4 regions of the Pantoea sp. B65 genome follow, and region 3 is predicted to be linked to each of the others. Evidence: riboswitches for the same ligand, from Rfam matches in the RefSeq annotation. Region 3 holds a riboswitch; each other region holds the start of a gene.
What was found. Region 3 has a riboswitch for thiamine pyrophosphate ahead of JWF83_RS21755 (TenA family protein). Riboswitches for the same ligand answer to the same signal wherever they lie in the genome.
Positions count from the first base shown of each region.

Region 1: another riboswitch for thiamine pyrophosphate. It lies ahead of thiB (thiamine ABC transporter substrate binding subunit); the one in region 3 lies ahead of JWF83_RS21755 (TenA family protein).
Region 2: another riboswitch for thiamine pyrophosphate. It lies ahead of thiC (phosphomethylpyrimidine synthase ThiC); the one in region 3 lies ahead of JWF83_RS21755 (TenA family protein).
Region 4: another riboswitch for thiamine pyrophosphate. It lies ahead of thiM (hydroxyethylthiazole kinase); the one in region 3 lies ahead of JWF83_RS21755 (TenA family protein).

Region 1 is NZ_JAHXPU010000023.1:203,933-211,227, forward strand. Features, by position in the region: partial or broken gene thiP (thiamine/thiamine pyrophosphate ABC transporter permease) at 1-538, opposite strand, end outside; gene thiB (thiamine ABC transporter substrate binding subunit) at 514-1,500, opposite strand; TPP riboswitch at 1,548-1,655, opposite strand; gene sgrR (HTH-type transcriptional regulator SgrR) at 1,811-3,472, opposite strand; gene JWF83_RS10965 (sugar efflux transporter) at 3,735-4,913, shown strand; gene leuD (3-isopropylmalate dehydratase small subunit) at 5,084-5,686, opposite strand; gene leuC (3-isopropylmalate dehydratase large subunit) at 5,697-7,097, opposite strand; gene leuB (3-isopropylmalate dehydrogenase) at 7,101-7,295, opposite strand, start outside.
Region 2 is NZ_JAHXPU010000038.1:5,151-12,445, forward strand. Features, by position in the region: gene JWF83_RS18245 (YjaG family protein) at 1-208, opposite strand, end outside; gene nfi (deoxyribonuclease V) at 274-942, opposite strand; gene hemE (uroporphyrinogen decarboxylase) at 945-2,012, opposite strand; gene nudC (NAD(+) diphosphatase) at 2,118-2,891, opposite strand; gene rsd (sigma D regulator) at 3,109-3,615, shown strand; TPP riboswitch at 3,735-3,835, shown strand; gene thiC (phosphomethylpyrimidine synthase ThiC) at 3,928-5,871, shown strand; gene thiE (thiamine phosphate synthase) at 5,868-6,512, shown strand; gene JWF83_RS18280 (HesA/MoeB/ThiF family protein) at 6,502-7,251, shown strand; gene thiS (sulfur carrier protein ThiS) at 7,248-7,295, shown strand, end outside.
Region 3 is NZ_JAHXPU010000042.1:83,106-90,400, reverse strand. Features, by position in the region: gene JWF83_RS21775 (SIS domain-containing protein) at 1-204, opposite strand, end outside; gene JWF83_RS21770 (RpiB/LacA/LacB family sugar-phosphate isomerase) at 467-964, shown strand; gene JWF83_RS21765 (dihydroxyacetone kinase subunit DhaK) at 951-1,952, shown strand; gene dhaL (dihydroxyacetone kinase subunit DhaL) at 1,955-2,608, shown strand; TPP riboswitch at 3,220-3,322, shown strand; gene JWF83_RS21755 (TenA family protein) at 3,439-4,119, shown strand; gene JWF83_RS21750 (ABC transporter ATP-binding protein) at 4,116-4,853, shown strand; gene JWF83_RS21745 (ABC transporter permease) at 4,850-5,581, shown strand; gene JWF83_RS21740 (ABC transporter substrate-binding protein) at 5,608-6,540, shown strand; gene JWF83_RS21735 (ABC transporter ATP-binding protein) at 6,665-7,295, opposite strand, start outside.
Region 4 is NZ_JAHXPU010000039.1:168,720-176,014, forward strand. Features, by position in the region: gene hybC (hydrogenase 2 large subunit) at 1-379, opposite strand, end outside; gene hybB (Ni/Fe-hydrogenase cytochrome b subunit) at 357-1,556, opposite strand; gene hybA (hydrogenase 2 operon protein HybA) at 1,543-2,574, opposite strand; gene hybO (hydrogenase 2 small subunit) at 2,578-3,711, opposite strand; TPP riboswitch at 4,354-4,456, shown strand; gene thiM (hydroxyethylthiazole kinase) at 4,491-5,285, shown strand; gene thiD (bifunctional hydroxymethylpyrimidine kinase/phosphomethylpyrimidine kinase) at 5,282-6,082, shown strand; gene fbaB (class I fructose-bisphosphate aldolase) at 6,252-7,295, shown strand, end outside.

The DNA.
Region 1 (7,295 bases), on a different contig from region 3:
CACGCATACCCAACTGCGCCGCCAGCTGACGCTGCTCGGCAGGAATATTTTCCAGCGTCTGCAATAGCAGGCGGGTGGCCAGCGGCAGATTAAAAAATACATGGGCCAGCAGAATGCCCTGCAGGCCATAAGGGGAGAAGCGGTAATCAATACCGATTAGCTGACACAGATGCGCCAGCCAGCCTTCGCGGCCATAGACGCTCAGGATGCCAAACACCGCCACCAGTACCGGCAGCACCAGCGTCATGGCGCACAGGCGCAGCAGCGCATGGCGTCCGGGAAAACGCCGCCGGTAAAGCGCGCGCGCCAGCGGTATTGCCGGCATCACCGACAGCAGCGCGGATAGCAGCGCCTGCCAGAAGGAGAAACCCAGTACGTGCCACAGATAGCGATCGTGCCAGATAACGCGCCAGTCGGTTTCCGGCGCGTTAAACCACAAAGCGCCAAGCGCCAGTAGCGCCACGGCGACCAGCAGTATCGCTGCCAGGCCGCCGGGGATCATCCAGCCAGCAATTAGCGGCTGACGGCGCGTTGCCATTCACTGATCCACTGGCTACGTTTATCGGCGACTTGCTGCGAGCTGAACTCCAGCGCGGTTTTTGGCACGCTGAGAGTGCTAAAACCGTCCGGCAGTTTGCTGTCGATCACCGGATACATCCAGTTGCCGGTCGGGATGGTTTGCTGGAACGGCTGGCTGACGATAAATTTCATAAAGCGCTGCGCCAGTTCCGGCTGTTTGCTGCTGGCCAGCTGGCCAGCCACTTCGACCTGCAGATAGTGGCCTTCAGCGAAGTCGGCAGCGGCGTACTGATCTTTCTTCTCTTCAATCAGATGATAAGCCGGCGAGGTGGTGTAACTCAGTACCAGGTCGCCTTCGCCTTTCAGGAACAGGCCATAGGCTTCGCTCCAGCCTTTGGTGACGGTAACGGTTTTCTTCGCCAGCTTTTGCCAGGCCTGCGGCGCCTGATCGCCATACACTTTCTGCATCCACAGCAACAGGCCAAGGCCCGGCGTACTGGTGCGGGGATCCTCATAGATCACCTTCCAGTGTTGATCGCTGTCGACCAGTTCTTTCAGGCTTTTCGGCGGGTTTTTAACTTTGGTTTTGTCATAGACAAAGGCGAAGTAGCCGTAGTCGTAAGGTACAAAGGTGCTGTTATGCCAGCCGCCGGGAATTTTCAGCGCGCCGGTATCGACTTTGGCCGGGCTGAACAGACCGGTTTTTTCCGCCGCCTGCACCAGATTGTTATCGAGGCCGAGGATCACATCGGCTTTGCTGTTTTTGCCTTCCATGCGCAGGCGGTTCAGCAGTGAAACGCCATCTTCCAGAGCAACGAATTTCAGTTCGCAGTTGCAGTCGGCTTCAAACGCTTTTTTCACCGCCGGGCCGGGACCCCAGTCCGCTGAGAAGGAGTCATAGGTATAGACGGTCAGAACCGGTTTGGCGGCAAAAGCCGGTGTCGCCAGCAGTAACAGTAATGGCAGGGTTTTCTTTAACACTTTGCGCTCTCCTGAAGAGAAGTTTTATGAGTCGCAAAGGATCTGAGTGACGGGCAATCTCAAATCCCTACGCCGGTATTAACCGGATCAGGTTCGACGGGTCTGTCTCAGCGGAAATTTGACGGGAGCCATAAATGGCTCCCCTACCGTGTTGTAAATCATTGGGTGTCGAGGCGGCATTTATGCCGCCCGCGCCAAAGATTTTCCGTAGCCACAATGACGGCAGGTATGCCGCCTGCGCCACACAAGGTTTTTCCGCACCCCGTTGAGAACGGCCCATTCTAGTGATTTCTGCCCGGCAACAAAAGCGTCATGATTCCGGCGGCGCAAACCAGGCGGATTTAAAGTCGAACCAGCCGAGGGTATTCATGCGCACTCCACGCATACTGCGCTGGCCTTCCAGCAATAACCAGTGGTGGAACAGCGGGTGCAGACTGTAGCTGTCCACCAGTTGCTTACTCCACTCCGCCAGCGGCAGCTGCTGCTGACGCCAGCGTTGCGCATCACTTTCCCAGTCAATATTGACGCAGTGATGGAGCAGCGGAATTTCATACAGTAAGGAAAAGAGCGAAAACTCTAACGGCAGGGTGAAGTTGGCGCTACCCAGCCAGATATCGCTCTGCGCATCACCGCGATACCAGCTGTCATAGTCCACCTGTTGAGTGATCAGTTTGACGCCATATTCCGCCAGAATCGGCTCCAGCGCATTGGCGATCCCCTGATGCTCAATATGATCGCTGTACCAGGTGAGGGTTAAGGTTTCCAGCCCTTCCGGTTTACTGGCTGGCGTCATATCACGACGGTGATGCCAGCGCGGCAACAGCCCGTAAGCGGGAAACCAGTAGCGCTGGTAGCCGATACCGGAATGATTCAGCATCGCTATCGGGTTAAAGATATAGCTGATCCAGCGCCGCACCTGCTCATTGCGTCCCTGTTCGGAGCGCTGGTCAAACAGCAGAAAATAGCAGCCCTCCTCAAGGCGGCTCTCTTCCGACTTTTCATCCTGCTGGTTACCCTGCAGTTTGACGCCGGAATAGACCAGTTCATCAGTAATTTCCGGCAGAACCCAGATTGCCACCTCATCAATGAGCGCGCGATAACCGAAGTAGTCGTCAAATGCCTGAATTTTTAACTGTGACTGCTGATTGCGGACTACCGAGTAGGGTCCGGTGCCGATTGGCTGACGGCTAAAATCCGCCAGGGTCGGCCATTCGCGCGGCAGGATCATGGTGCTGACGCTACCTAACAGCCAGGGCAGCCAGTTATCCGGCTGGCTGAGATGAATATCGAGCGCCCAGGGGGGGGAAGATTCAATCACGCTCAGATGGCTGAAGAGCGGCTGGCTGGTAAGCCGCGTCAGGGTGGCGATCACATCTTCCATCTCCAGTTCGCGGCCATGATGAAAATGAATCGCCGGTCGCAGATAGAAGCGCCAGTGGGTCGCCGAGATCTGTTGCCAGTGGTGCGCAATATCGGGTTCCAGTTCCCCGTTTTCCTCATTTATGCGCGTCAGGCTGCTAAATATCTGTCTGGCGATATGGGTTTCTGAGCGTCGTAGCGGCGAACCGGGTAATAAATTCACCAGTGGACGATAGTAAAGTACGCGCAGAATATGCTTACCCTGGCGGAAGCTGCGGCCAAGATGCGAGGTAATCATCTGACGCACCTGGTTTTTATCCCCCACCAGTTGCACCAGCTGGTCGATGCGGTCCTGGTCCAGCAGATCTTCGGCGCGCTGCTGTTGCAGCGCCAGGCCGGTATACAGAAAGCTGAGTAGCGAGCGCTTGCCGCGTCCGGCCTCTGACTGCCACTCGAGCCAGCCCTCGGCCTGCATGGCGTTCAGCAGGTTACGCATATGACGGCGGGAACAGCTGAGCTGCAGCGCCAGTTCATTCAGTGTGGTTTCGTGTGACTGACCGTTACAACTTTGCCACAGGCGAATAAATTGCTGGCGCAGGCGGGGAGAGGACATAAAAGAGGAACTCCGCGGTGAAAGCTATCAGTTTTTCATTTCCTGTATTATGGCGATAATAGCGGCAGATGGAAGAGCGGGAGGCATCCGGATCGTTTAAAGATGTGCTCAACCATCCCTTTCTGAGTATGGTGCTTTTTTTTGACCTGCCAGCGACTTTATGTTGCTGGCTTTTTTCTTTTCGCTATGGTTACGTCTACGCTTCTTATTCGTTTTGTTGTTTTATTTGATGATCCCTATTTCATCCTGCAAGGATCAAGGCATGAAATCGCTGCTTACCCGCCGCCGTCGCATTAATCCGGTTTACCTCGCCTTTATGGTGGTCTCCTTTATGATTGGGGTCGCCGGCGCACTACAGGCGCCGACCCTGAGTCTGTTTTTATCCCGTGAAGTGGCCGTGCGCCCGTTCTGGGTCGGACTGTTTTATACCGTCAATGCGATTGCCGGTATCGCGGTGAGTTTGCTGCTGGCGAAGCGTTCCGACAACCGCGGCGACCGGCGTATGCTGATTCTGTTCTGCTGCGGGATGGCGTTACTTAATGCCGTACTGTTCGCCTTTAACCGTCACTACCTGACGCTGATTACGCTGGGGGTGTTTCTGTCGTCGCTGGCCAGCGTGGCGATGCCGCAGATCTTTGCTCTGGCGCGCGAGTATGCCGACAGTTCGGCGCGCGAAGTGGTGATGTTCAGTTCGGTGATGCGTGCGCAGCTGTCGCTGGCGTGGGTTATCGGGCCACCCCTCTCCTTTGCTCTGGCGCTGAATTATGGTTTCACCAGCATGTTTCTGGTGGCGGCGGCGCTGTTTGTGATCTGTCTGGCGCTGATCTGGTTTGCCCTGCCTTCGGTGCCGCGTGTGGAGCAGTCTTCTGAAGTGCTGCTGACGCAAATCAGCGCCTGGAAAAACAGTGATGTGCGTATGCTGTTTCTCGCTTCGATGATTATGTGGACCTGTAATACCATGTATATCATTGATATGCCGCTGTATATTAGCAGCGTGCTCGGGTTGCCGGATCGGCTGGCGGGGCTACTGATGGGGACTGCCGCCGGGCTGGAGATCCCGGCGATGCTGCTGGCCGGGCATTATGTTAAGCGCTTCGGCAAACGCAATATGATGCTGTTTGCCATTGCCTCAGGGGTGCTGTTTTATCTCGGGCTGGTACTGTTTCAGTCGCGTAGCGCATTAATGGCGATACAGATTTTTAATGCTATTTTTATCGGTATTATCGCCGGGATTGGCATGCTCTATTTTCAGGACCTGATGCCGGGGCGGCCAGGAGCCGCGACCACGCTGTTTACCAACAGTATTTCTACCGGGGTGATCCTTGCCGGGGTATTGCAGGGGGCATTATCAGAAACCTGGGGGCACTATTCGGTGTACTGGCTGGCGTTACTGTTATCGATTCTGGCGCTGGTGCTGTCGTTAAAGGTGAAGGACGTATAAAGCAGCAGGGCGGAATAAATCCCGTCATTACCATGGGTGAAGTCGTCGGCACGGGCGGAATAAATCCCGTCATTACCATGGATGAAATCGTCGGCACGGGCGGAATAAATCCCGCCCCTACATGGCGTTATCTGAATATTTTTCCGGCGGCATTGGTTATGCCGCCTGCATTACAGAAACGTCGGTTGCCGGCGCTCGTAATCAGCAATCTCGGCATCATGCTGCAACGTCAGACCAATACTGTCGAGGCCGTTAATCATGCAGTGGCGGCGGAAACTGTCGAGCTCAAAGTGGTAGTGCTTACCCGCGGCAATCACTTCCATGTTCTCCAGATCCACAGTAAAGCTGACGCCCGGTTCGGCTGCCACCAGCGCAAATAGCTCATCCACCTGCGGTTCCGTCAGGGTGACCGGCAATAGCTGGTTATTAAACGCGTTACCGTAAAAGATATCGGCAAAGCCCGGCGCTATCACCGCCTGAATACCGTAATCAGTCAGCGCCCATGGCGCATGTTCACGTGATGAACCACAACCAAAGTTCTCCCGCGCCAGTAAAATACTGGCGCCTTTAAACGCCGGCTTATTCAGGATGAACTGCGGATTCGGCTGGGTTCCGGCGGCATCCAGATAACGCCAGTCGTGAAACAGGTGCTCGCCGAAACCGCTACGCGTCACTTTCTGCAGAAACTGCTTCGGAAGAATGGCATCGGTGTCGACATTCGCCGCATCGATCGGCACCACAATCCCGCTATGCTGAGTAAATTTCTTCGCCATGGTGTTTTCCTTAATGCAGTTCGCGGATATCAGCGAAGTGGCCGGTGACCGCCGCCGCCGCCGCCATGGCCGGACTCAGCAGATGAGTACGGCCATCGCGCCCCTGGCGACCTTCAAAGTTGCGGTTGCTGGTGGAGGCGCAACGCTCGCCGGGGTTCAGACGGTCATTGTTCATCGCCAGACACATCGAGCAACCCGGCAGGCGCCATTCGAAACCGGCATCAAGAAAGATCTTATCCAGACCTTCCGCTTCCGCCTGGGCTTTGACCGGGCCGGAACCGGGAACCACAATCGCCTGCACCCCCTGCGCCACTTTGCGTCCTTTGGCAATGGCCGCCGCCGCGCGCAGATCTTCAATCCGCGAGTTGGTGCAGGAGCCAATAAATACTTTATCGATACGCACGTCGGTCATTTTAATGCCCGGCTGCAGATCCATATAGGCCAGCGCTTTCTCGGCGGATGCGCGTTCGACCGGATCGCTAAAGGAGGCCGGTTCAGGGATCCGCTGGTTAACCGCAATCACCTGGCCCGGATTGGTGCCCCAGGTGACCTGCGGAGCAACCTCTGCCGCATTCAGCGTCACCACCGTATCAAAATGCGCGTCGCTGTCGGATTTCAGGCTGCGCCAGTACTCCACCGCCTGCAGCCACGCTTCGCCTTGCGGCGCGAACTGACGCCCTTTCAGATAGGCAAAGGTGGTGTCGTCAGGCGCGACCAGACCGGCTTTCGCCCCCAGCTCAATCGCCATATTACACAGCGTCATGCGGCCTTCCATGCTCAGCGCTTCCACCGCTTCGCCGCAGAATTCCACCACATGACCGGTGCCGCCGGCGCTACCGGTTTTACCGATAACCGCCAGCACGATATCTTTGGCCGTGATCCCCGGCGCGGTTTTGCCCGTGACTTCGATCTTCATGGCTTTGGCGCGACTCTGTTTCAGAGTCTGCGTCGCCAGCACATGCTCCACTTCCGAGGTGCCGATGCCAAACGCCAGCGCGCCAAAGGCGCCGTGGGTAGAGGTATGGGAGTCACCGCAAACCAGCGTGGCGCCCGGCAGGGTCATACCCTGCTCAGGGCCGACCACATGCACAATACCCTGAAAAGGGTGGTTCAAATCATACAGCTGCACGCCAAACTCAGCGCAGTTTTTGATCAGCTCCTGCATCTGGATACGCGCCATCTCGCCTGACGCGTTGATATCTTTAGTCTGGGTGGAGACATTATGGTCCATGGTGGCGAACGTCTTCGACGGCTGACGTAGCGGACGACCGTGCGCCCGCAGGCCATCAAATGCCTGCGGTGAAGTGACTTCGTGCACTAAGTGGCGATCGATATACAGCAGCGGTGTTTCGTTAGCCACTTCGCGCACCACATGCGCATCAAATAACTTCTGGTATAATGTCTTACCCATTTTTTACTGTTCCTCGGTGATAAACCGGGCAATGATTGAGCCCATTTCATCGGTACTGATTGCCTGACCGTCACCGGCTAAATCGCTGGTGCGGAAACCCTCTTCCAGCGCGCGGTTAATGGCGCGCTCAATGGCGTCAGCCGCCGCGTCTGCTTCCAGGCTGTAACGGAGCAGCAGCGTCAGCGAGAGAATTTGCGC
Region 2 (7,295 bases), on a different contig from region 3:
TGTCAAAATTCACTTTGGCATCTTTGACCACCAGCGTTTCCCACACCAGATCGAGGATGCGGCGATAGAGCTGAGGATCGGCAAAACCGGTTTGCTGGCAGAATGCCCAGTAATTGGGATACATGCGCTCACACAGGCAAGCCATAAAAGTAACGTGCTGCCAGCTTTCCAGTTTTTCCAGCCGCAGATGAATCGGATTACGTAACATATTGGGATCTCATAGACATTGACGCGCGGCCTGCAGTGTACCTGAAAAGCCGCTGACTCACACCGTTAACCCTGCTGCTGCCAGCGCAGGAAGGCCCTGCGCCCGGATGCTACCGCATCGGCCCAGCGCGTCGGTTCCGGTAAGCGATAGCCGGCCATACAGTTTTCCACCCACTGTAGCGCCGTATCATGACTGATGCGGTGCCCGGTGGAGACAAACAGCGGATTACAGCGTTTTTTACTGCGCCATACCCAGCCCAGTTGCTCACCTTTATCCAGCAGCGGCTGGCGTGCGCCGGGCTGCTCATCCAGCGGCGCAAAATGGCCGCACAGGCGCCGCTTTGCCACGCCAATGGTTGGCACATCCACCAGCAGACCAAAATGGCTGGCCACCCCCAGACGGCGCGGATGAGAGATGCCATGGCCATCGACAAACAGCAAATCGGGCTGATGTTCAAGCATTTGCCAGGCAGCCAGCAGCGCGGGGTATTCGCGGAAAGAGAGAAAACCGGGGATATAGGGCATGGTGGTGGCGATACGCGCCACCTGGTGTTCAATCAGTTGTAACGACGGATATTCGAGGATCACCAGCGCAGCGCGCGTCACCTCGCCCTGTTGCTCAAAACCGACGTCCGCACCAGCAATCAGGCGCGGCGGCAGGCAATCAAAATCGTCGTGACGTACCACTTCTTTTGCCCGTGCCAGCTGTTCCGCACGCAGGGCCTGCATATCCATGCTTACTCCTGATGGTAAGGACGCGACAGCGCGTGCACCGCCGCCACAAAGGCACCCGCATGCTCTGGCGGTACATCAGGATGAATGCCGTGTCCCAGATTAAACACATGGCCATTGCCCTTGCCAAAACCCTGCAGAATACCCGCCACTTCCTGTTCGATACGTGCCGGCGGAGCATACAGCATAGAAGGGTCCATATTGCCCTGCAGCGCCACACGGTGGCCGACGCGACGACGCGCCTCGGCGATATCGGTAGTCCAGTCCAGTCCCAGCGCATCACAACCGGTAGCCGCCATCTCTTCCAGCCACTGCCCACCACCCTTGGTGAACAACGTCACCGGAACGCGGCGACCTTCATTTTCATGCAACAGGCCATCAACGATTTTATGCATATAATAGAGTGAGAAATCACGATAATCGCGACCGGTCAGCACCCCACCCCAGGTATCGAAAATCTGCACCGCCTGGGCGCCGGCACGGATCTGGGCGTTCAGATAGAGAATAACGCTATCCGCCAGCTTATCCAGCATCAGGTGCAAGGTTTCCGGTTCGGCAAACATCATTTTCTTGATTTTGGTAAAGGCCTTACTGCTGCCGCCTTCCACCATATAGGTCGCCAGCGTCCACGGGCTGCCGGAGAAACCGATCAACGGTACGGCGCCGTTCAGGTTTTTACGAATGGTACGCACCGCATTCATCACGTAGCCCAGTTCCCTTTCCGGATCGGGCACCGGCAACTTCTCTACATCGGCACGACAGGTGATCGGCGCAGAAAAGCGCGGGCCTTCACCGGTTTCAAAGTAGAGTCCAAGGCCCATGGCATCGGGAATGGTCAGGATATCGGAGAACAGGATCGCCGCATCAAGCGGAAAACGCCGCAGCGGTTGCAGCGTGACTTCGCACGCCAGCTCGGCATTTTTGCACAGCGACATAAAGTCACCGGCTTGTGCACGGGTGGCTTTATACTCTGGCAAATAACGTCCCGCCTGGCGCATCATCCATACCGGGGTAATATCCACCGGCTGCCGCAGCAGGGCGCGTAAGTAACGATCGTTCTTCAGTTCACTCATCTTCAGACTCTCTCAAAAACAGGCACGCAGTATATACCGCGCGAGGTGCAGGAGCCATTAGTGGCTCCCCGACGGAATGCACCGGGCGACAGGTATAGCCGCCAATTATTCCGCTGCGGCGCGGCACAGGGCTACGGTATCTTCAATCAGACGGCGGGCAACGGTGCCAGGCGGCGGCAACAGCGGCAGGTTATCGTAGCGATACCAGCCGGCGTCGAGCAGCTCTTTGCCATCGTGCTGCAATATCCCCTCATCGTACTCAGCCATAAAGGCCATCATCAGTGAGTGGGGAAATGGCCAGGGCTGTGAAGTGACATAGCGAACGTTCCTGACCTTCACATTGCTCTCTTCCATCACTTCACGCGCCACGGCCTGTTCAAGCGTTTCGCCCACTTCAACAAACCCGGCCAGTACGGTATAGATGCTGTTGCGATGGCGCGCGTGCTGCGCCAGCAGAATCTCCTGGCCACGGCGGATCGCAACAATAATGCAGGGTGCAATTTGCGGATAATAGCGCTGGCGACAGTGACCGCAGAGACAGGCCGTTTCGCTTTTACTGTGATGCATTTCATGACCACAATAGCCGCACCAGCGATGGGAGCGATAAAACTCAGCCAGCTGGACGCCACGTCCGGCAAGCTGAAACAGACCGGCATCCTGATCGATAATCTGGCGCACCGATCCCATATTTTCGTTGCGGTTCTCGCGGATCAACCACACCTTTTCACCCAGCCACTCGCCAATTACCGATCCCTGCGATCCAGCCAGCCCCAATTCTGCGGCATTACCATGCGGCAGATCACCTTGCGGCAACCAAAGTTTCTGTTCATGGCTGACAACCCACCAACCAACGTCTACGCTTGAAATCTCATGTTCCATAAAAATTATTATCCTTTGCTTTAACAGTCTCACTGTAGTACTGCTGTTAAGTATTCGGAAAGTTGCGCTAAGACTATAATACCCAAAGTAGTTGGAGTTGCAGCAAGGTAGCAAGAGAATGAATCCCGATATGCTGAGATTCGTCAGTGATGCGGGTCAATCAACACGGCTAACACAGCTACAACTACACCGGGCATTAACCCACACGGAGTCGATCATGCTTAACCAGTTAGATATTCTGGCCGCACGCGTCGGTGGCAGCAATGAACTGGTGGATCTCTGGTTAAACGCACGCAGGCAATTGCTGGCAGCGTATTATCAGCTGGTAGGTATTAAGCCTAACAAAGATTCACTCACCGTACTTGATGACAAGGCTCTGGATAACTTTTGTCAGAAACTGGTGGATTATCTTTCTACCGGTCATTTCAGTATGTATGAACGCATTATCGCTGGTCTGCCGGGCGACAGCCCGTCACTTGCCGCTTCCCAGATCTACCCGGCGCTGCAGGCCAATACCGAACAGATAATGAATTATTACGACACGCATCTGGAAACGGCGATTGATGATGATAACTATCTGCTGTTCCAGCAGGCATTATCTGGCGTAGGCGAGGCGCTGGAAACGCGCTTTACCCTCGAAGATCGGCTGATTCAGCTCGCTTACGACGACCAGGCGCGCGCCCTGCCCGTCGCCAACGACCATAATCTGGTGCGCCCGGCGTAGCGGTTATCCGCAGGTAAACCCCTTGTAGTTTACGAAACACCCCTCTATGCTGAAGGGGTAATTTTGGGCTCGGTGGTGATCGGGGCGGAAAACATCCCGCGCCGATAAACCGGCCCAAATTCTTCTTGTCGGAGTGCCCTTCGGGGCTGAGACCGTTAATTCGGGATCCGCGGAACCTGATCAGGTTAGTACCTGCGAAGGGAACAAGAGTAAACAATCTGTTTCGGTGTTTGCCGATCCGTCGTCACACCGTCTGTTACTCCCGCCGAACTCCGGACAAGCCATTTTCCCTATGTAATCAGGATATGAGCTATGTCTACCGTTGAAAAAAAATTCAGTCGCCGTGCGCAGCGCGCTCAGGCTCAGCAGTTTATCGATTCGCTGCAGGGTAGTGCTTTTCCCAACTCAAAACGTATTTATCTGAGCGGTTCACGCGCCGATATTCGTGTGCCAATGCGCGAAATCCAGCTTAGTCCGACCATGGTCGGCGGCAGCAGAGACAATGCGCAATTTGAGGATAACCAACCAATACCGGTGTATGACACCGCCGGCCCGTATGGCGATCCTGACGCGCTGATTGATGTGCATACCGGCCTGCCAAAGCTGCGCGCAGGCTGGATTGCCGAACGGGGAGATAGCGAAGAGATTAACCAGCTCAGCTCCGCCTGGAGCCGGCAACGGCTGGCTGATGAAGGTCTGGACCCTCTGCGTTTTGCTCATCTGCCACGGCCACAACGGGCGCTGGCTGGCCGCTGCGTGACGCAACTGCACTATGCGCGTCTTGGCGTGATTACGCCGGAGATGGAATTTATCGCCCTGCGGGAAAATATGGGGCGTGAACGCATCCGTGGCGCCGTTCTGCTGCAACAGCATGCGGGCAACAGCTTTGGCGCTAACCTGCCGGAGAATATCACCGCCGAATTCGTCCGTCAGGAAGTCGCCGCCGGTCGCGCCATTATCCCGGCCAATATTAACCATCCCGAAGCGGAACCGATGATTATCGGCCGTAACTTCCTGGTGAAGGTCAATGCCAATATCGGCAACTCGGCAGTTACCTCCTCGATTGAAGAAGAAGTAGAGAAGCTGGTGTGGTCAACGCGCTGGGGCGCCGATACGGTAATGGATCTGTCGACCGGCCGTTATATCCACGAAACCCGCGAATGGATCCTGCGCAACAGCCCGGTTCCCATCGGCACCGTGCCGATTTATCAGGCGCTGGAAAAGGTACATGGCGTCGCCGAAGACCTTAACTGGGCGATTTTCCGCGATACTCTGCTGGAACAGGCGGAGCAGGGGGTGGATTACTTTACTATCCACGCCGGAGTGCTGCTGCGCTATGTGCCAATGACCGCCAGACGTCTGACCGGCATCGTGTCGCGCGGTGGTTCGATTATGGCGAAGTGGTGTTTATCGCATCATAAAGAGAGTTTTCTCTATCAGCATTTCCGCGAGATTTGCCAGATTTGCGCGGCTTATGATGTCTCACTGTCACTGGGTGATGGCCTGCGTCCCGGCTCAATTCAGGATGCCAACGACGAGGCGCAATTTGCCGAACTGCATACGCTGGGGGAACTGACTAAAATCGCCTGGGAATATGATGTGCAGGTGATGATCGAAGGTCCCGGCCATGTACCGATGCAGATGATCCGCCGCAATATGACCGAACAACTGGAACACTGTCATGAAGCGCCGTTCTATACCCTGGGCCCACTGACGACCGATATCGCGCCGGGCTACGACCATTTCACCTCCGGCATCGGCGCGGCGATGATTGGCTGGTTCGGCTGCGCCATGCTGTGCTATGTGACGCCGAAAGAGCATCTCGGTCTGCCAAATAAAGAAGACGTCAAACAGGGTTTAATTACCTACAAAATCGCCGCCCATGCCGCCGACCTGGCGAAAGGTCATCCGGGGGCGCAGATCCGCGACAATGCCATGTCCAAAGCACGTTTCGAATTCCGCTGGGAAGATCAGTTTAACCTGGCGCTGGATCCGCATACCGCCCGCGCCTATCACGATGAAACGCTGCCACAAGAGTCCGGCAAGGTCGCCCACTTCTGTTCAATGTGCGGGCCGAAATTCTGCTCAATGAAGATTACCCAGGAAGTGCGCGAATACGCCGCGCAACAGCAGGCGCAGCAGGTTGATGCGCAGCCGATTGAAATTGGCATGGCGCAGATGGCGGATGCCTTCCGCAGTCGCGGTGGTGAACTTTATCACCCGGCCGATGCCCTGAACCCGGAGGAATCCGCATGAGTAACGTTTTCCCTGCCACCGCCAAAAAACTCGGCCTGTATCCGGTAGTCGATAGCGTGGAGTGGATCGCCCGCTTGCTGGATGCTGGCGTACGTACCATTCAGCTGCGCATCAAAGATCAGCCAGAGGAGGCGGTCGACGCCACCATCGCCGCAGCCATCGCGCTGGGTAAACGCTACCGCGCACGCCTGTTTATCAATGACTACTGGCGGCTGGCGATAAAACACCATGCCTATGGCGTGCATCTTGGTCAGCAAGACCTTGATGTGGCTGACTTAAATGCCATCCGTCACGCTGGCTTACGCCTCGGACTGTCGACCCATGATGATCAGGAGCTGGATCGGGCGCTGGCGCTACACCCCTCTTATATCGCCCTCGGCCATATTTTCCCGACGCAAACCAAACAGATGCCTTCGGATCCGCAAGGGCTGGTCGAACTGAAGCGCCATCTTGCACGCCTTGGCGATATCTCCACTGTGGCGATTGGCGGCATCAGTATTGAGCGGGCGCCGGAGGTGCTGGCCTGCGGCGTCGGCAGCATTGCGGTCGTCAGCGCCATTACGCAGGCGGCGGACTGGCGTCAGGCCACGCAAACCCTGCTGGCGCTGGCTGAACCAACAGGAGCGGAACATGTTCAGTGACGGTGATTTTTTACGCTACAGTCGCCAGTTGCTGCTGGAAGAGTTCGGCATCGATGCCCAGGAGAAACTGCAACGCGCCAGCGTGCTGATTGTCGGGCTGGGCGGACTTGGCTCGCCCGCCGCGCTCTATCTGGCTGCCGCCGGGGTCGGTAAGTTATTACTGGCCGACGATGATAAGTTACATATCAGTAACTTACAGCGGCAGATTCTGTTTCGCAGCAGTGAAACCGGTCAGCCGAAAGCACAGCTGGCGCAGCAACATCTGCGCGCGCTGAATCCCCAGGTTGAGGTCATCGCCATTGAACAACGCATGGAGCAGGCATCGCTACAGGCCGCGGTGCGCCAGGTCGATCTGGTACTGGATTGCAGCGATAACATGACAACCCGCCATGCGATCAATGCCGCCTGTGTCGCCAGTAATACCACGCTAATCAGCGGTAGCGCCGTCGGTTTTAGTGGCCAGTTGCTGGTCATCACGCCGCCATGGAGCCAGGGGTGCTACCGCTGTTTGTGGCCCGATGATGCTGAACCACAACGCAACTGCCGCACTGCCGGGGTGCTCGGCCCGGTAGTCGGCGTGATCGGCACGCTACAGGCACTGGAAGCACTGAAGATGCTGGCGGGTCTGCCTTCGGCACTGAATGGCAAACTACGGCTGTTTGACGCGCGTGAACAAAGCTGGCGCACGCTGAACCTGCAGCGCGCTGCACAATGCCAGGTTTGCGGGAGTCTGCCATGAGAGTTCTGGTCAATGATCAGCCGCTCATCCTGGCTGCGCCAGTC
Region 3 (7,295 bases):
ATCACCGACCACTGAGACGTTAAAACCCAGATGATAAAGACGCATGGCGAATCCCTTTATCTGTAGTCCTTCGCGGCCGACGCCATAAAGGCTAATGCGTCGCGCCTGTCGAATCAGTTCCAGCCCCTGCAGCACCGAATTCCCATCTATATTTTCCAGCACAACGGCCAGTTCCCGCAGCGCCTGTTGATAAAACGTTTTCATAGTTTCGCCTCTTGTTAAATTATCTAAAAAAGATACTTACCGTACCATTTATTACTACAGCGGATAATTAACTTCACGCAAAGATTAATTAAATTAACATTAAACTTATCGGGATAAATAATGCGACTCAGGTGTCAGATATTGTACCTGCCATCGTTAACACTTTTTTTTGCGAAGCTGCTCAAATTTTTAATCCGGGAAATTATTTATAAATTCAGACAAAATTCGCCATAGCAGTGTCGTTCAACCTGCGGGAGGAAGCATGTTATCTATTGCTATAGCCAGCGATGATGCTGCCAGAGAATTAAAAGACATACTGGTGCAGTTTCTGGGTAATAAAGGACTGGAGATCAAAGATTATAGCGATACGGGTAATTTATATCCGGATATTGCCGTTCATCTGGCGCAACAGATTGTCAACGGCGCACATCAGCGTGGCATCCTGTTATGTGGCACCGGTATCGGTATGTCCATCTCTGCCAATAAAGTACCGGGTATCCGTGCCGCCCTTTGCCACGATAATTATTCCGCCGAACGGGCGCGCAAAAGCAATGATGCGCAAATTATTACCCTCGGCGCCCGTGTCATTGGCCCTGAGCTGGCAAAAAGCATCCTGACGTCCTGGCTGGCATCAGAATTTGAGGCAGGGGGATCGGCAGCGAAAGTTGCACGTATTGAGTATTACGATCATCAATTTCATCAGAACGCCGGGGAAGCAAAAAATGCGGCGCCGGCGGGAGAGGCGAATGAGAAAACCTAAAAAATTGCTGAATAATCCCATTGATGTCTGCCGGGAACAACTGGAAGGGCTCATCGCTGCCTGTCGCGGCGATATACAGAAGGTCCCAGAAATCAGCGCCGTGGTGCGCTGCGGGTTGCGCAATGATCGAGTGCGGGTATTGACTGGCGGAGGCAGCGGACATGAGCCGATGTTCGCCGGATATGTAGGGGATGGACTGGCGGATGCCGCTGTGCTGGGCGATATTTTCACCTCCCCTCCGCCTGATGCCATTATGGCGACGGTAAAAAACGCCAGCCCCGGCAACGGGGTGCTTTTTATCTACGGCAACTACGCGGGTGATAATATGAACTTTGATATCGCAGCCGAATTGCTGGAAGAGGACGGCATTGTCACGCGTAGCGTGCGGGTCAATGATGATATCGCCTCGGCTCCTGCCGATCGCCGGCAAGACAGACGCGGGGTGGCCGGCGATATGATGGTGCTGAAAATTGCCGGCGCCGCCGCTCGTCAGGGCCAGGAGCTGGATGAAATCTGCCGACTGGCGACAAAAGCCAATCAGCACACCCGCACCATCGGCGTGGCGCTATCTCCTTGTTCATTACCGCAAACCGGGGAGTTTAATTTCGACATCGCAGATGATGAATTTGAACTGGGCATCGGCATTCACGGTGAGCCCGGCATTTGCCGCCAGAAAATGGTCCCCGCCGATCAACTGGTGACCGAGTTGGTGGAGAGTCTCTGCCTGGATCTGACGCTGCTGGCCGGTGATGAAATTTGCCTGCTGGTGAATAATCTCGGCTCAGCAACCATGAGCGAACTGCTGGTCGCCACCCGTAAAGTTCATCAGTTGCTGGCGCAGCGTACTATCCGCGTTCACGATACGCTGGTCGGTAGCTATTGCACCTCGCAAGAAATGTCCGGCTACTCGATTACCTTTTTCCTGCTGGATGATGAGCTAAAATCACTCTATGACGCCCCCTGCAATAGTTTTGCGTGGAGAAAATAAGCATGAATGCCGCTGAACTCTCCTCTCTGTTGCGGTTCGTCGCCAGTAATATGATCGCCAGCGAAGCGCAACTTACCCGGTTGGATATGGCGGTGGGTGATGGCGATCATGGCACTGGCATGCAGCGTGGTTTTACCGCCGTGGACAAATTGCTGGCGCAGCAGGATCCCGGCGACGATATTGGCCTGCTGTTGACCCGCGTCGGCAGCGAACTGATGTCCAGTATGGGCGGCGCATCCGGGGCCATTTTCGGCACCCTGTTCCGCGCTGGCGGTAAAAGTCTGAGCGGCGAAACCGTTCTGACCTCCGCCCTGCTGGCGCGGTTTCTTCGTGACGGGCTGGATGCGGTCTGCAAACGCGGTGGCGCCAGGCCCGGTGATAAAACCATGGTCGATGCACTGGCCGCGGCGGTCAGTGTTGCGCAACCGCTGGAATCCGCACCGTTAGGCGACGCGTTAAACAAAATAGCCGAGGCTGCCAACCGTGGCAGTGAAGAGACCAGACAAATGGTGGCGGCATTTGGTCGTGCAAAATCGCTCGGCGAACGCGCCATCGGCCATCCCGACCCCGGCGCCGTCTCTATGGCGCTGATCCTCAGGTTTATGGCGCAAGGCTGTCAATCCTCACGTGTTGATGCACAAGCGAAGGGGGAGTGAAGGAACGTCCCGCCCTTAAATGCCATCGGTTTACGACCGGGTAGATGGAACAGAATACCGGGAACCAGACAGAGCCATATGCCTTTTTCCAGAATCTCGGCTCGCCGTCCCATCGTGGGTACCAGACTATTGAGTATTTCAGCCTGTTCATCTAATCCCAGAGCAAAGTAAGGCATTTTCTCCTGTTCAGGCTCAGGCACACTCATTTCGCTGATACCCCATCAGTGCATCAGCCATCCAGCCAGCGGCAGTTTGCGTGATGTCACATGCCGTAACTGCCCCTTCCGTCTCCGCTATTGTTCTGACTATCACCTCAGGAGTCGGCGCACGCCTGACGCCAAATCGACTAACCTGCGCAGCCGTTCGATATCTCCGCGCTGAGCCAGGCGCATCAGTGTCTAATCGACAGATGCACGCGTCCCAAAAACAGAGGGATGAAAAGGGCTTATTAGCAGGGTGAGCAGCGATGCGCTCGCGGATTGCTTGTGCAGCAGTCATCGCGATCTCCATTTGTTAGATAGATTTACAATTAATCTAACAACTGGCAAAGAGTGCAGCGCACAGTCATCTGAGCAGAGTGATTGAAATCAAAAAATGAATACCGTATAAATATCTGCTCCGAGGGGTGTCCTGTAACGGGCTGAGATGGCGTAAGCCGAACCCTTTGAACCTGATCTGGGTCATGCCAGCGAAGGGACGGGTTGGTAGTCTGCACTTGCCATTCACACCTTATCGCGCCCGGATCTCCACTCACTTACTGGAGGTCCCATGTTTACCACCACCATTCTTTATCGCCCGGCCCGCCTGTCTGTGCTTCAGGGGGTAAGCTTATGAGCGACATCCATTTTGACCATGGTCTGTACGGGCAGTTGCGGCGTCAGGCTGGTGCTGACTGGCACGCCTTTATCGATCACGCCTTTGTCCGCCAGCTGGGCAGTGGCACGCTGCCGCAAAGCGCTTTCCGCCGCTACCTGACCCAGGACTATCTGTTCCTGATCCATTTCGCCCGCGCTTACGCCCTGCTGGTATACAAAATGCGCACCCTGCCAGAGATCCGCGCCGCTGCCGCCTCACTCGGCGCCATCGTGGCGGAACTGCCATTGCATGTGGGCTACTGCGCCAGCTGGGGGCTGACTGAAGCGCAGATGGCCAGCGAGCCGGAAGCGATGGAAACCATCAACTATACGCGCTATGTGCTGGATATCGGCCACGCTGGTGATGCCCTCGATCTGCTGGCGGCGCTGCTGCCCTGCGTGGCGGGCTATGCCGAAATTGGCCTGCGCCTGCGCAACCAGCCAACGACGGTGATCGCCGGTAACCCTTATGCAGCGTGGATCAATAACTATGGCGACGCGCACTATCTGCACGGGGTGCAGGCAGCGCTTGACCTGCTGGAGCGTGTCGGTGAGCAACGCGGTGCAAGCAGCCGCTTTAACGCGCTGTCGGAGATTTTCACCACTGCCGCACGTCTTGAAGCCGCTTTCTGGCAGATGGGGTTAAATGCCCAATGACCCACGCCTCTCCTCCCGGCATTCAGGTGCGCGATTTAACCCTGCATTTTGGGCAGCAGCTAATTTTTGAGCGGCTTAATTTCACCCTCGACGGCGGCAGTTTTGTTGCCCTGTTAGGCGCCAGTGGCGTCGGCAAAACCAGCTTGCTGAAGATTATTGCCGGTCTGGCGCCGCCAACCGCTGGCGCCGTCAGCGGCAGCGATGGCCTGCCGCTGACGGGGCGTATCGCCTGGATGGGGCAGAATGATCTGCTGTATCCATGGCTGAATGTAATAGAAAACATTACTCTCGGCCCGCGTCTGCGCGGGGAAAAGGGGGATCGCGCGTGGGCGGAACATCTGCTGGAGCGGGTCGGCCTGGGCGGCAAAGGCCAGCTGCGGCCGGCCGCTCTGTCTGGCGGTATGCGTCAGCGCGCGGCTATCGCTCGCACCCTGTATGAACGCCAGCCGATAGTGCTGATGGATGAGCCGTTCTCCGCCCTTGATACCATCACCCGCACCATGATCCAGGCGCTGGCGACAGAGCTGCTGGCCCGGCATACCGTGTTGCTGATTACGCACGATCCGCTGGAAGCCTGTCGCCTGAGCCATCGCCTGCTGGTGCTGTCCGGCCAGCCGGCAACGATTACCGATACGCTGACCATTGCCGGCCAGCCTCCACGCGCGCCAGACGATCCTCAACTGCTGCACAGCCAGGCTGAACTCTTGCAGCGGCTGGTAAGGGCGGCGCAATGAAGGGGCTGACGCTGGCTGGCGGCTTTCTTCTGTTGTGGTGGTTAATCAGTCTGAGCGGGATCCCGGCTTTCCTGCTGCCTTCCCCGCCAGCAGTAGCGAAGGCGCTGTGGAATGGACGAACTTTTCTTGCCTGGCACACGCTGATCACCGCCGCAGAGATGTTAATCGGGCTGGTCTCCGGGGTACTGCTCGGTGCGTTGCTGGCGCTGGCGATGATCTTTTCCCCCCGGCTGCAGCGCTGGCTGATGCCGCTGGTGGTCACCAGCCAGGCGATACCGGTATTTGCGCTGGCGCCATTGCTGGTGCTGTGGTTCGGCTTTGGCATCAGCGCCAAGATCGCAATGGCGGTACTGGTGATCTTTTTCCCGGTCGCATCCAGCTTCTTCGACGGACTGCGTCAGGTGAGTAACGATTATCTCGATCTGGCGCGCACCATGGGCGCTTCCCGCTGGGCGCAGCTACGTCATGTCAGGCTAATGGCGGCATTACCGGCATTTGGCTCCGGGTTGCGCATGGCTGCGGCCGTCGCGCCGATTGGCGCGATTATCGGTGAATGGGTCGGCTCGGCGGAAGGGCTGGGGTATCTGATGCTCAACGCCAATGCACGTATGCAAACCGACCTCTGTTTTGCCGCGCTATTTATCCTGGTGCTGATGACATTGTTGTTGTGGAAAACGGTCGATGCGCTGGTGCGCCGGCTGGTTAACTGGGCGCCTGAAAACGGCTGACAATGGTAAAACTTTAAGGTTATCGCATGAAAAAATCCTTATCCGCACTGCTGCTCGGCGCTGTTCTGACTGCTCACGCCAGCGCTGCGGAAAAAATCACCCTGGTACTCGACTGGTATATCAATCCGGATCACGCGCCAATCATGGTGGCCGAACAGATCGGCGCCTTTAAAGCCGAAGGTCTGGAGGTCAATATTGTGCCGCCTTCCGATCCGGCGCTGCCGCCACGCCTTGTCGCCGCTGGCCAGGCAGATCTGGCGATCACCTATCAGCCGCAACTGCACTTTTTTGCCGATCAGGGCTTACCGTTAATGCGCGTTGGCACCCTGATAAACACGCCGCTGAATACGGTGATGGCGCTGGATAACAACATCGCTTCGCCAGCCGATCTGCGGGGTAAAAAAGTCGGTTTTTCCGTTAGCGGCATCGAGCAGGCGACCCTTGGGACGATGCTGCAGCATGAAAAGCGCAGCCTGCAGGACGTCAGGATGATTAATGTGAATTTTCAGCTGACCAGCGCGTTGCTGGCAGGACAGGTGGATGCGATTATTGGTGGCTATCGCAATATCGAAGCGGTTGAGCTGGAGCTGCAGGGTAAAAAACCGGTAGTGTTTAATGTTGAGGATTATGGCGTACCGGCCTACGATGAACTGATTATCGTCGCCAATAAGGATCAGGTTAACCAGCCGAAAATTAAAAAGTTCCTCGCGGCGCTGCAGAAAGGCACCGACTACCTGCTGGCTCATCCGCAACCAGGCTGGGACGTCTTTGCCCGCAACCATCCGGAGCTGAATACCGCGCTAAACCGACTTGCCTGGCAAAAAACCCTGCCGCTGTTTGCCACAAACCCGGCAAAACTGGATAGCGCGCGCTACCAGGCCTATGAGCAGTTCCTGTTCGCGAATCAACTGATTAAAAAAATCACCCCGGTCAGCGAATACGCCACTGAAATAAAGTAATGGCGTACCCTGCAGCCGGGGGATATTCCCCCGGCGACCGGCAGTTATGCCTGCGTAGCAGCATCCGCTGCCAAAACGGCGGCAGAGGCGCTATAAATTCGGCACGGACCAAAAAACATTCGGATTACTGGATCATCACATCCAGCGCGCGCAAATGCTGCGGCTGCCAGGAAAGCGTCACTTCATCCCCCGGGCGCCAGCGGCTGTCGATTTTCGCCGGGGTAAGTTTCACCATAAAATTACCCTGTCCGGCCACTTCGGTCAGCATCCGCACATGATCGCCGAGGTAGATAAATTGCTGGATACGCGCACGCACCTGCTGCTGCCCCGCTTCCGGCGCATTGACGTTGATACGTTCCGGCCGGATGCTGAGCTGAATCTTTTTACCCGGTGAACTTGGCCGCACTTTCAGAGCGCTTAACTGGGTGCCGTCGTCCAGTTTCACCTGATAATAATCGCCGGAAATCCCCGCCTGGGTGGCAAGCAGACTGTTATTTTCGCCGATAAACTGGGCGACAAAGGCGTTGTCTGGCTCTTCGTAGAGTTTGTTCGGGCTGTCCATCTGCTGGATCATGCCATCGTTAAACACCGCCACCCGGTCGGACATGGTCATCGCTTCGCTCTGGTCATGGGTAACATACACCACGGTCAGGTTCAGCATTTCATGCAACTGTTTGATTTCCATCTGCATATGTTCACGCAGCTGTTTATCCAGCGCCCCCAGCGGCTCATCCATCAGCACCAGTTTCGGTTCG
Region 4 (7,295 bases), on a different contig from region 3:
GATCGGCCTGCAGGGCGGAGGTGATATCCACCCAGTCCAGCGCCGATAACTGATAAAAGTGGACGATATGGTCATGAATGCTGTGGGCTGCCAGAATCAGATTGCGAATGTACTGTGCATTAACCGGCACGTTCAGCTCCAGCGCATTCTCTACCGCCCGTACCGACGCAATCGCGTGCACGGTGGTACATACCCCACAGATACGTTGCACAATCATCCATGCATCGCGCGGATCCTGGCCTTTAACGATCTCTTCCATTCCACGCCACATTGTCCCGGAGGACCAGGCTTTCGTCACTTTCCCGTGCTCAATTTCGCAATCAATACGCAGGTGCCCTTCAATGCGAGTAATAGGATCAATGGTGATGCGTTGGCTCATGCTCTACCTCGGCCTGATAATGCTGATGAACGCCTTGCAGCGCGGGAAGAACCGGCAATAGCCGTATTAACAACAGGTATGCACAGACTTCAATGGCGACAAAGCCGATGGAGATCAGCACTTCCTGGGTTGCCGGGAAGTAGTGGTAACCCCCGCCCGGATTGAATGCCAGCAGCGAATAACTCAGGCGCCATAGCGCCGCGCCAGACAGCATGCTAAGCCCGCCAAGAAACAGATAGCGTGCATCCTGGCGGGCGCCAGGTAAGCGCAACAGTAACAGCGGCAACGCCATCAGGGCGGTTTCACACCAGAACATGATCGCAAAGCGATCGCCGTTAAACAGGTAGCTGGTTTTGTGCTGCCAGAGAATTTCGCCGAAGCGTACGGCCAGGAACAGCACCAGCAGCACTTCAGTGATGCGGCTCAGCCGGGTAAACAAGGGCCTTTCATCGGCGCCGCGTCCCCTTAATCCCGCCTGCACCAGCGCGCCTTCAAACGTCACGATCGAAAATCCCATAATGAAAGCCGTCAGCAGCGAAAGCAGCGGCAGCAACTCATAGCTTTGCCAGAGCGGGTGCACTTTGTATCCCGCGGCAATCATCAGCGATCCCATTGAGGACTGGTGCATCGTTGGCAGTAGCGCGCCCAGTGAAATAATAAAAAACATCACTTTGTTAAGCCGTTTCAGCGCGACCTGCCAGCCGAGGCGTTCGAACAGCACCGGCAAAAATTCCAGCGCCATCACCCCAATGTAAATGGTCATACAAACTGCGGTTTCAAACAGCACCGAGGAGGTATTAAAAAAACCGGGGATATAGAAGTACGGCAGATTCCAGTAACGGCCAACGTCAATGGTGATCGACAGTCCGCCGAGCGAGTAGCCGAACAGACTCGCCAGCAGCGCCGGCCTGACCAGCGGGTGGTATTCACCACGATTGAAAACATACACCGCCCAGGCCAGTGCCCAGCCGCCACAGGCAAACCCGGTGCCGACCAGCAGGTCAAAAGCGATCCACAGCCCCCATGGATAGCCGCCGTTTAAAGCCGCCACCGCGCCGATGCCAAATAGCAGCCGCCGCAGAATCAATACCGCACAGATGACCACTAACGGCGCCAGCAGCAGCACTGGCCAGCTGGCCAGCCGCCCGCCAAGCGGACTGGCTTTATGTATCGTCACGAGGGTTCTCCTGATGTGGTTCAGGGTGAGATTTCTCATCCGTTTTACGTTCGTCGCGGGTATGGCGATGAACCAGCGCCGACAGGCCGGCTAATACCGCCAGCGGCAGTACCATCCCTTTATAGATGGTGTGCTGGACATGTTCGGAACGCTCCCCGGTGGCAAGCGCATCCAGTTGCGGCAGATCGAGGTTCTGATAGGGGACGCTGGCCAGTACCAGTACCTGGGTACCACCGCCTTCTTTTTCGCCATAAACGTAGCGATCGTAGCGGGGCACCGTATGCAGACTGGTGTCACCGGCAGCCAGCGTCTGGCGTGGATAGCGATATTCATCACCCGCTTTTAGCGTCAGGCGATGTCTGGCTTCGCTGAGCAGCGCTTCACGGGTGCCGAAAATCACTGCGCCGGTTGGGCAGACTTCGACACAACCGGGCAGGCCGCCTTTATCCAGACGTTCCAGTCCCTGCTGATTACACAACTCGCATTTATGGATCTTACCGGTCGGGTTTTCGTAATCGTATTTGGGGACATCGAAGGGGCAGGCCACCATGCAATAACGGCAACCGGTGCAGACACTGGCGTCATAATGCACCACGCCGGTTTTCGCATCTTTTTTCAACGCGCCGACCGGACAAACGGACACACAGTTAGGATCGACACAGTGCATGCACTGCTTTTTGATATAGGCGTAACCGTTATTGTCCCGATCTTTGTTCTGACCGCTGCCCGTGCTCCAGACCTGGATGATATTGTTGCTGTAGGGGCTTAACTTGTCGTTGTTGGACCAGGTACTACTGCCCCCGGCATAGATTTTACTCTGCGGGTTATAGGCCAGTTTGTTGACCTGCTGACAGGCGGAAACGCACGCCTGGCAGCCGACGCACAGCGTCGAGTCATACAGCATTCCTAACGAACCGGGGATCGGCGGCTTATTGGCCGCCGCCGCATGGCCTGGCCGTGGTGCTCCCGCTAATACTGCGCTGGCGGAAGCCAGCTTCAGAAAATGGCGTCTGTTCACGGCTTAATCCTCCCGGGATGCGCTGTCGGCATCCTGCCGTCCCTGTTTTTGCTGACGGCCCAATTCCCGCACCGCCATCAGGCTGACGCCGCCGACCACGCCCAGTACGCCGCCAATTAACCCAACCGCAGTGGCGGAAACCTGGCCGCCCTCGCGGGCATGCACGGCGGGTTTTTCTGTGCGTGGGGTAGGGTTTGCCACATTCGCCAGCTGTGAGATACCTTTTTTGAAGCCCACGCCCTGCTCGTTGCAGCCATAGCAGGGATGCCCGATGCCGACCGGCCAGATACCGCCGCCGATGTCGCAAAACTGGAGCGTCGGACAGTTGCCATAGGTTTCCGGCCCCTTGCATCCCAGATGATAGAGACACCAGCCCTGACGATGGCCTTCATCGCCAAATTCTTTGGCAAAACGGCCAGCGTCGAAATGTGGACGGCGTTCGCAGTTTTCGTGAATCAAACGGCCATAGGCAAAGGTAGGGCGTCCCAGCGCATCCAGTGTTGGTGGTCGCTGCCAGGCAATAATATGGGCGACAGTGGCCAGAAAGTTGTGCGGGTTCGGCGGACAGCCGGGAATATTGATCACTTTTTTTCCCGGTAATGCTTCCTGCAGACTTACTGCGCCCGTCGGGTTGCTGCCTGCGGCCGCGACGCCGCCCCAGGAAGAGCAGGAACCGATGGCGATAATCACCGCCGCGTGTTCCGCCACTTCACGAATATGCTCGACAATCGGTTTGCCGGCTATCATGCAGTACACGCCGCCATCTTTGAGCGGAATAGATCCATCCACCACCAGGATATATTTCCCCTGGTATTGCCTTATCGCCCGGTGTTTGTTTTCTTCCGCCTGTTCGCCAAATGCTGCTGACAGCACTTCGTGATACTCAAGCGAAATGGTATTCAACAACAGGTTTTCAATCGTCGGGTGGGTTGCGCGCAACAACGACTCGGTACAGCCGGTGCACTCCTGCGCGCCAATCCACACTACCGGCGGGCGCTGTGGCGAACTGATGGCGCTGGCGAGCTCGGCGGCTGCGCTGTTCGCCAGCCCCATTGATGCGGCAAGTGCGGCACATAGCTTCATAAAATCACGGCGATTAATGCCATGATGGGAAAGGATGGTATTTTCCCCAGTCATTTTTATTATTCTCCCATATCCGGAGTCAGTCTTGCCAAATTGAACGTGAAGAGCAGCAGGATGACTACCGGACGCCCTCAGAGCGCTTACGACAGTAAGTGACTGGAGGAGATTAACGTAGCCAATCCACCTGCAACCTGAACGATGACTGATACGACAAGGAATAAAGAGTGGATATAGTAGGGAGGAAATTAATTTAACAAGCTTGATCTTTATCAAATATTGGCGGAACAGGCTGGTTATTTTAGTTTTATTACTACCGATGTAATAAATGTGATGATTTATGCATATTTTTTTATTTTCTCAATATTTACTATTGAAATGAGAGTCGCTCTCAATAACTATTTATTCTCGCGCATTTGCCAGCCGTTGAGGGTCTGTTAATAATTGATATATGAAAAATATAATTTTAATCTATTGATAATTATGAATATTTAAATTAACCCTGATGGCGTTTTAATGTTAATTATCACAACGATTAATAAGAATCAATGCATGGCGTTCGAAGAAATATTTTGAATTATTTACCTGGCGCGATAGCAACAACGAAATTAGGCACAACTTCCTCGCGTAATCGAACCGACGCCAGGGTCAGGCTAACGCTTGCGTAAATCTGGTCGCTTCCTTATGCTGGCGGAGTAAGAACTTGACTCGGGGTGCCGTTTCTTTTCACCGAACCGGCTGAGATACACCCGTTGAACCTGAACTGGATAATGCCAGCGGAGGGAAGTCAGATGCCTGAGCGCATCGCCTTCTTGATCGCCGGTTGGGAGTTGTATATGAATTATCAACCTGACCCGGTTTCTGGCGCCATTGTCGCCGAATCCCTCGCTCTGTTTCGTCAGCATGCGCCGCTGGTGCACTGTATGACCAACGATGTGGTGCAAACCTTTACTGCTAACGTGCTACTGGCGCTTGGCGCGTCGCCTGCGATGGTGATCGATGCTGAGGAAGCGGCGCAGTTTAGCGCTATCGCCGATGCGTTGTTAATCAATGTCGGTACGCTAACCCGCGATCGCGCCAGCGCGATGCGCGCGGCAATTGACGCCGCTGTGCAGGCGCAGAAACCCTGGACGCTGGATCCGGTCGCCGTCGGCGGCCTGCGCTTTCGTAGCGAATTTTGTCAGGCGCTGCTGCTGCAGCGTCCGCGTGCCATTCGCGCTAATGCTTCAGAAATTCTGGCGCTGGCGCAGCAGGTCGGCCAGGGGCGCGGCGTCGATAGCTTACACGATTCCGCTGCGGCGCTGAGCGCGGCGCAACAGCTGGCGCGCAGCAGCGGTGCGGTCGTCGCGGTAACCGGAGTGGTCGACTATGTCACCGACGGTGAGCGTACGCTGGCGGTGCCCGGCGGTTCGGCGCTGATGACGCGGGTGGTGGGAACCGGCTGTGCGCTTTCGGCGGTGGTGGCGGCTTTTGCCGCGCTGCCTGGCGATAGCCTGCAGCATATCGCCAGTGCCTGCCGGGTGATCTCCTGCGCCGGTGAACGCGCGACCGCCACGGCCAGCGGGCCGGGGAGTTTTATTCCTGCCTTCCTCGACGCCCTCTGGCAACTGGATGCGGAGGCGCTGCAATGAAACGAATTAATGCTTTAACCATCGCCGGCACCGACCCCAGCGGTGGCGCCGGTATTCAGGCTGATTTAAAGGCGTTTTCCGCGCTGGGCGCCTATGGCGCCAGCGTGATCACCGCACTGGTGGCGCAGAATACCCGTGGCGTGCAGTCGCTGTACCGTATCGACGCGGAGTTCGTCGCGGCACAGCTCGACTCGGTACTGTCGGATGTGCGTATCGATAGCGCCAAAATCGGTATGCTGGCGGATAGCGATATTGTGGAAGTCGTCGCCGGGCGTTTACGCCAGGCGGCGCTGCCATGGCTGGTGCTCGATACGGTGATGCTGGCTAAAAGTGGCGATCCTCTGCTATCAGTGATGGCGATTGAAACCTTGCGCCAGCGCCTGCTGCCTCTGGCATCGCTGATCACCCCTAATTTACCGGAAGCGGCGGCGCTGCTGGATTGCCCGCCGGCGCGCAATGAACGGGAGATGTGCGCGCAGGGGCGCGCGTTGTTAGATCTGGGCTGCCAGGCGGTACTGATTAAGGGCGGTCATCTGTCTGAGCAGGAGAGCCCGGACTGGCTGTTTACCCGCCAGTATGAGCAGCGCTTTAGCGCCCCGCGCGTGCCGACCCGCCATACCCATGGCACCGGGTGCAGCCTGTCGGCAGCGCTGGCGGCACTGCGCCCGCGCCATGATAGCTGGTCCGCCACGGTGGATGAGGCTAAGCAGTGGCTGCAGGGGGCGCTGGAACATGCGGATTCGCTGGAGGTGGGGCAGGGGATTGGCCCGGTGCACCATTTTTATCGCTGGTGGTAGGCAGTACTGCCTGCATGAGATTTTTTTGCTGCGGATCGTTCTGAAAAATGGTGTCAGCAATTTGCGTTAAGGGGGCGATTGGGTCCAGGCTGTGGTAGGTCGGCGCAGGCCGGCGGTCGGGCTGAAGGCTGAAGCTGTTTGGCCCATCACTCATTTTCCAGGAGCTAACATGACGGACATCGTACAGTTATTGGGCAAAGAAGCTGACCACCTTCTGCAACATCGCTGCATGACCATTCCAGCGGAAAGCCTGTATTTGCCAGGCGCGGATTTTGTTGATCGGGTAATGATCGATAACAATCGTTCTCCTGTGGTACTACGCAATATGCAGACCCTGTATAACACCGGCCGTCTGGCGGGCAGCGGTTATCTGTCGATTCTGCCGGTGGATCAGGGGGTGGAGCACTCGGCTGCGGCGTCATTTGCCGCCAACCCGCTCTATTTTGATCCGAAGAATATCGTCGAGCTGGCGATTGAAGCGGGCTGTAACTGTGTGGCTTCAACCTATGGCGTGCTGGCATCGGTGTCCCGGCGTTATGCGCACCGCATTCCGTTTATGGTGAAACTGAACCATAACGAGACCCTCAGTTATCCGACCCAGTACGATCAGACGCTGTATGCCAGCGTCGAACAGGCATTTAACCTCGGTGCGGTAGCGGTCGGCGCCACGATTTACTACGGTTCCGAACAGTCGCGCCGTCAGATTGAAGAGATTTCCGCCGCCTTCGAACGCGCCCATGAGCTGGGAATGGTGACGGTACTCTGGGCCTATCTGCGTAATAACGCCTTTAAAAAAGACGGTACCGATTATCATGCCAGCGCCGATCTGACCGGCCAGGCAAACCATCTGGCGGCCACCATTGGCGCTGATATCGTTAAGCAGAAAATGGCCGAAAATAATGGCGGCTATCAGGCAGTGAAATTCGGTTATACCGATGAGCGCGTCTACAGCAAACTGACCAGTGAAAACCCGATTGATCTGGTGCGCTATCAGCTGGCCAACTGCTATATGGGGCGTGCCGGTTTGATTAACTCCGGCGGGGCTGCTGCCGGCGATACCGATATTGCCGAATCAGTACGTACCGCGGTGATCAATAAACGTGCTGGTGGTATGGGGCTGATTCTCGGGCGTAAGGCGTTTAAGAAATCGATGAAAGAGGGCGTCGCGCTGATTAATTCCGTGCAGGATGTGTATCTGTCGAAAGACGTTACC